One region of the Mycobacterium saskatchewanense genome, then DNA from elsewhere that is predicted to be linked to it. Evidence: predicted binding sites of a transcription regulator. Region 1 holds the regulator's gene; the other holds the start of a gene.
The links. The regulator HspR, encoded in region 1, represses chaperone genes until heat shock. The targets are predictions, from matches to a motif close to ANNTGAGTNNNNNNNACTCANNT.
Positions count from the first base shown of each region.

Region 2: the regulator HspR is predicted to act here: its motif matches at 1,937-1,959, upstream of lon (endopeptidase La).

Region 1 is NZ_AP022573.1:4,296,345-4,299,712, forward strand. It holds gene G6N56_RS20210 (FAD-binding oxidoreductase) at 1-50, shown strand, start outside; gene G6N56_RS20215 (aldose 1-epimerase) at 54-944, shown strand; gene G6N56_RS20220 (heat shock protein transcriptional repressor HspR) at 949-1,344, opposite strand; gene dnaJ (molecular chaperone DnaJ) at 1,344-2,522, opposite strand; gene grpE (nucleotide exchange factor GrpE) at 2,576-3,217, opposite strand; gene dnaK (molecular chaperone DnaK) at 3,214-3,368, opposite strand, start outside.
Region 2 is NZ_AP022573.1:802,789-806,156, forward strand. It holds gene lon (endopeptidase La) at 1-1,924, opposite strand, end outside; gene G6N56_RS03605 (alpha-hydroxy acid oxidase) at 2,100-3,362, opposite strand.

The DNA of each region.
Region 1 (3,368 bases):
CCAAAGGTGCACCGCCCGAACACATTCAGCACGACCCCCTGTGGAGGTAGGCAATGGACGTCGTCACGCTGACCGACCCGGCGTCGGAGGTGGCCGCGCAATTCGTCCCGACCGCGGGCATGATCGGCACCTCGCTCACCGACGCCGGCGCGCAGCTGCTCGGGCAACGCCGCGGGCTGGACGCCTACCGCACGGCGGGCAAGACGATGGGCATCCCGATCCTCTACCCGTGGGCGAATCGGCTGGGCGCCAACACGTATACCGCGCAGGGCGTGACGGTGGAGCTGACGCCGGGCCGCAACGGGGTCCGCGCGGACCCCAACGGGCTGCCGATTCACGGCGTGCTGGCCGCCTACCCGGGCTGGCGGGTGACGGCGGAGTCGGGCAACGAGCTGACCGCCGAGCTGGACTTCGGGGCCGACCCGCAACTGCTGGCCAGTTTCCCCTATTCGCACCTGCTGACGGTGGCCGTGCGACTGGCGGAGCGGGCGTTGACCATTCGCACCACGATCACCGCGACGGGCGAACACGCCGTGCCGCTGTGCTTCGGGTTTCACCCGTACCTACAACTCCCCGGCCTGCCGCGCCGTGAGTGGGTGATCGAGACGCCGCCCCTGCGGCATCTGGGGCTCGACGAGCGCGGCCTGCCCACCGGCGAGTCGCAAGCCCAGGAACCCATGCGGGAAGCCTTGGGCGACAAGGCTTTCGATGACGCCTACGACGGGGTCGACGAGGGCGCGGTGTTCGCCGTGTCCGGCGGCGGCCGGCGCCTCGAGGTCCACTTCGATCGCGGGTATCCCGCCACGCAGATCTTCGCTCCGCCCGGCGAGGACCTGGTGTGCTTCGAGCCGATGACCGCGCCCACCGACGCGTTGCGCCGGGGCGGCTACCGGTGCGCGCCGCCGGGCGAGCCGGCGATCACCCAATTCTCGATCCGCGTGTGATCGCCTAGCGCGCGCGGCGCGGCTGCCACACGACGAGCGCGGTGCTCTTGGGCACCACCGCGAGGTCGCGGCGCTGGGCGGCCCGCACCTGCGCCAACTCCTCGGTCAGCTCCTTGACCCGCGACTGCAGCGCCTCGACCTGATTGGTCAGCTCGATGATGCGCTTGATGCCGGCCAGGTTGACGCCCTCGTCCTGGGACAGCCTCTGCACCTCGCGCAGCAGGTCGACGTCGTGCTCCGAATAGCGCCGTCCCCCACCGGAAGTGCGGCGCGGGCTGACCAGGCCGAGGCGGTCATAGGTGCGCAGGGTCTGCGCGTGCATGCCGGCCAGTTCCGCCGCCACCGAAATCAGGAAGGTGCGGGACTCTTCCCGGTCCGAGTCTCTGCGGTTCCCTGCCATCAGCGATTACCCGCCCATCCCGCTCGCGGATCGAAACCACTGGCCCGCTCGGCGGCCGCGTAGGCCTCCAGGGCCTCCTGCGCGGCGCCCTCCACGTTGGGCGGCACCGCCACCTTCACGGTGACCAGCAGGTCCCCGCTGCCCCCGCTGCGCTTGGGCACGCCGCGGCCGCGGACCCGCAGGATGCGGCCGTCGGCGGTGCCCTTGGGCACCCGGACCCCGACCTTGCCGTCCAGCGTCGGCACCGAAAGCGTTGTGCCCAAAGCCAATTCGGTGAAGCTGACCGGAACGGTCACCGTCAGGTCGTCACCGTCGCGGCCGAAGACCTTGTCGGGCCGGACGTGCACCGTCACGTACAGGTCGCCGGACGGGGCACCGCGCAGGCCGGCTTCGCCCTGACCGGGCAGCCGGATGCGCTGCCCGTCCTCGACGCCGGGCGGAATGCGCACGTTGATGGTGCGCGTGCGGGTGGTCACGCCGGTGCCCTTGCACTCGTCGCAGGGGTGCTCGATGATCGAGCCGCTGCCCCGGCAGTCGGTGCACGGTTCGGAGAAGCCGAACGCACCCTGATTGCGGTTGATCACGCCGGAACCGTTGCAGCTCGGGCACACCTTCGGGCTGGTGCCCGGACGCGCGCCACTACCGTGACAGTTGGTGCACGGCGCCGGGCTGGTCAGCCGCAGCGGCATCGCGACACCCTTGGCGGCCTCGACGAAGTCCAGCTGTGTCTCGGTCTCCAGGTCGTTGCCGCGCCGCGGCCGGCTGGGACGGGTCCCGGCGCCCCGGCCGAACAGGCCGCCGAACAGGTCGCCGATGTTGGCCCCGCCGCTTCGCCCGGCGGCGTCGAACAGGTCGTTCAGGTTGAACTCGGCACCGTCACCGCCGAACCCGCCGAAGCCGCCACCGCCGTCGAACCGGCGGCCGCCACCGAAGCGGCCGCCGGCGAACAGCCGACGCGTCTCGTCGTACTCCTTGCGCTTGGCCGGGTCCGACAACACGTTGTGCGCCTCGGACACGGCCTTGAACCGTTCGCCCGCGGCGGGGTTGTCGGGGTTGGCGTCGGGGTGCAGGTCGCGCGCCAGCTTGCGGTAGGCGCGCTTGATCTCCTCCGGGCTGGCGTCGGAGGAGACGCCCAGCTCCTTATAGAAGTCCTTTTCGACCCATTCACGCTGGGCCATGTCGCGTCACCCCCTCTCACCTTTCTGTTGTCATGTTGTGCTGATTGTGTGGTCTAGTCACCTGGGCTGCCGGCTTTATCGTCCGATTCGCCCCGTTTCGTGTCGGCCGCGGTGGCCGCGCCGGCGTCACCAACCGTGTCGACGACGGCGACCAGCGCGTGGCGCAGCACCTGCTCGCCGAGCTTGTAGCCCTGCCGCATGACCGTGCCGATCACCGGCCGCGACCCTTCGCCACCATCGCCCTCGTGCTGGACGGCCTCGTGCAGTACCGGGTCGAAGTCCTCGCCCTCGGCGCCGAACGACGTGAGGCCGAGGCCGGTCACGACGCTCATCAGCTTGTCCGCCACCGCCTTCAGCGGGCTGGAGTCGAGGTCGCCGTGCCGGCGCGCGCGATCGAGATCGTCGAGCACGCCCAGCAATTCGTTGACGACCGCGGCCTTGGCCCGGTCCGCCGCCGCCTGCTGGTCGCGCAGCGCCCGCTTGCGGTAGTTGGCGAAGTCGGCCTGGACCCGCTGCAGGTCGGCGGTCAGCTCGGCGACCTTGGTGCCCGCCTCTGCGCCCGCCTCGCTGGGCTTGCCGGCCGGCGGGCCCCCCTCCGGCTGAGCGCCGGAAGGGGCCTGCCGAACCTCGCCCGTCTGGGGGTCGATGCGCCGCTTATCGGTGACAGTTACCTGTTCCTGATTCGCTTCGCTCACTTGGACTCCCGGTCGTCGTCGACCACCTCCGCGTCCACGACGTCGTCGGCCGAGCCGGACGGCCCGCCGTCGGCGCCGCCGGCGTGGGCACCCTCGGCCTGGGTGGCCTCGTAGATGGCCTGGCCGAGCGCCTGGGACTCCTGGCCCAGCT
Region 2 (3,368 bases), 2.5 Mb from region 1:
CGGCGTGCGAGCGCACGTAGGACAGCGCGATCTGCGCCGACTCCTTCATGACGTCGCCCAGCTGCCCGGTCAGTTGCAGCCCCGGCTCGCCGTCGGTCGCCCCAGCCTCGATGTAGAGGACGTCGCCGCCCAGGCCCGTGACGGCCAGGCCGGTGGCCACGCCCGGCACGGCCGTGCGTTCGGCCGATTCGGGGGTGAACCGCGGGCGGCCCAGGTAGCCGACCAGGTCGGGCTCGTCGACCGTGATCGGTCCGGCACCGTCCGCCAACTTGGTGGTCACCTTGCGCAGCGCCTTGGCCAGCAGCCGCTCGAACTGCCGCACTCCTGGCTCGCGGGTGTAGTCCGCGGCGATCTTGCGCAGGGCGGCGTCGGTGACGACGACCTCGTCGTCGGTCAGCGCCGCCCGCTCCCGCTGCCGCGGCAGCAGGTAGTCCCGGGCGATGGCGACCTTGTCGTCCTCGGTGTAGCCGTCGATCTGCACGAGCTCCATGCGGTCCAGCAGCGCCGACGGGATGTTCTCGATGACGTTCGCGGTGGCCAGGAACACGACGTCGGACAGGTCGAGGTCCAGATCCAGGTAGTGGTCGCGGAACGTGTGGTTCTGCGCGGGGTCCAGAACCTCGAGCAGGGCGGCCGACGGGTCGCCGCGGTAGTCCGAACCGACCTTGTCGATCTCGTCGAGCAGCACGACGGGGTTCATCGTTCCCGCCTCGCCGACCGCGCGCACGATCCGGCCCGGCAGCGCGCCCACGTAGGTGCGCCGATGCCCGCGGATTTCTGCCTCGTCGCGCACGCCGCCCAGGGCCACGCGCACGAACTTGCGGCCCAGCGCCCGGGCCACGCTCTCACCCAGCGACGTCTTGCCGACCCCGGGGGGACCGGCCAGGACCATCACCGCACCTGAGCCGCGACCGCCGACGACCTGCAGCCCGCGCTGCGCGCGTCGGGTGCGCACGGCCAGGTATTCGACGATCCGGTCCTTGACGTCGTCCAGCCCGTGGTGGTCGGCGTCGAGGACCTCGCGCGCGGCCTTCAGGTCGGTCGAGTCCTCGGTCCGCACGTTCCACGGCAGGTCGAGCACGGTGTCCAGCCACGTGCGGATCCAGCCGCTCTCGGGGCTCTGGTCACTGGAGCGTTCCAGCTTCCCGACCTCGCGCAGCGCCGCCTCCCGCACCTTGTCGGGCAGGTCGGCCGCCTCGACGCGGGCCCGATAGTCCTCGGAACCGTCCGGTTCGCCCTCACCGAGCTCCTTGCGGATCGCGGCCAGCTGCTGGCGCAGCAGGAATTCCTTCTGCGTCTTCTCCATGCCCTCGCGGACGTCCTCGGCGATCTTGTCGTTGACCTCGACCTCGGCCAAGTGATCGCTGGTCCAGTCGATCAGCGCCCGCAGCCGCTCGGCGACGTCGGTGGTTTCCAGCAGCTGCCGCTTCTGCGCGCTGCTGAGGTAGGACGCGTAGCCGGAAGTGTCCGCCAGCGCCGACGGGTCGGTCAGGCCGTTGACGTAGTCGACGATCTCCCAGGCCTCGCGCCGCTGCAGCATGGCCAGCAGCAGCTTGCGGTACTCCGCGGCCAGCGCCTTGACCTCGTCGGTCGGCACCGTGTCGGCGACCTCGGTCACCTCCACCCACAGCGCCGCACCGGGACCCGACGCTCCCGCGCCGATCTGCGCCCGGCGCTCGCCGCGCACGACGGCAGCGGTGCCGCCGCCCGGCATACGCCCGACCTGCAGGATCTTCGCGATCACGCCGTGCGTGGGGTAGCGGTCGTCCAGGCGGGGCGCGATGAGCAGCTGCCCCGATTCGCTGGCCTTTGCGGCGTCGATCGCCGCCCGCGCTGCGTCGTCGAGCGCGATCGGGACCACCATCCCGGGCAGCACGATGGTGTCGGTAACAAACAGCACCGGCACCGATTTGGCTTCAGCCATCAGTCCTCCAAAAGTTGAGTCTGATGCGCTTAACCTAGCCGGACGCCGGTTTGTTCCCGTGCCGCCATCTCGGCAAGCCGCCGAAATTGCTTACATGGTCGTTCAGGCGGCGCCCTCACCGCAGCCCTGGCGGCAATCTCGTCCTCACCGGCGTGTCAGAGGCGTTATCGAGGCGTCATTCCGGCGGCGAAACGGGCCCCCATCGCCGCAGCTGCGTCACGTGCTTGGGCGTCAGCTCCTCGAGGCAGGTCACGCCGAGCAGCCGCATCGTGCGGATCACGCCCTCTTCGAGGATCTGGATCGCGCGGGTCACCCCCGCCTCGCCGCCGGCCATCAGCCCGTACAGGTATGCCCGCCCGACGAGCGTGAACCGCGCGCCCAGCGCGATCGCGGCCACGATGTCCGCCCCGGCCATGATGCCGGTGTCCAGCAAGATCTCGGTGTCCTTCCCGAGTTCACGAGCGACCGCCGGCAACAGGTGGAACGGCACCGGCGCCCGGTCCAGCTGACGACCGCCGTGGTTCGACAGGACGATGCCGTCGACGCCGCGCTCGACGACGGCGCGGGCATCCTCCAGCGTCTGGATCCCCTTGACGACGAGCTTGCCGGGCCAGTGGGACTTGATCCATTCGAGGTCGTCGAAGGTGACACTGGGGTCGAACATCGTGCTCAGGTATTCGGCGACGGTGCCCGGCCAGCGGTCCAGGGACGCGAACGACAGCGGTTCGGTGGTCAACAGGTCGAACCACCACTTCGGGTGCGGCACGGCGTCGAGCACGGTGCGCAGCGTGAGGGCGGGCGGGATCGTCATGCCGTTGCGGTTGTCGCGCAGCCGCGCCCCGCCGGACGGGACGTCGACCGTGACCAGCAGGGTGTCGAAGCCGGCGGCCGCCGCGCGCTGCACGAGCGCGATCGACCGGTCGCGGTCGCGCCACATGTACATCTGAAACCACTTCCTGCCCTGCGGTACCGCGGTCACCAGGTCTTCGATCGCGGTGGTCCCCAGGGTGGACAGCGAGAACGGGATCCCGGCCCGGGCCGCCGCGGCTGCGCCGGCGATCTCGCCCTCGGTCTGCATCAGTCTGGTGAATCCCGTCGGCGCGATGCCGAACGGCAGGACGACCGGTTCGCCCAGGACGTTCCAGCCGGCGGTCACGTTGGTGACGTCACGAAGGATCGTCGGGTGAAATTCGATGTCCAGAAACGCCTGCCGGGCGCGCGCGATCGACAGCTCCTCCTCGGCGGCGCCGTCGGTGTAATCGAAGGCCGCCTTTGGGGTGCGGCGCTTGGCAATGCGGCGCAGGTCGTCGATGGTGTACGCGGCGTCGAGGCGGCGCTTGGTCGCGTCGAACTCGGGTCGCTTGAAGTGAATCAACGGCGCGAAGTCGCGCACCTTGGGCACTCGTCGTCTAACCGCCGCTGGTTGTCCAAAAGCCATATGAGG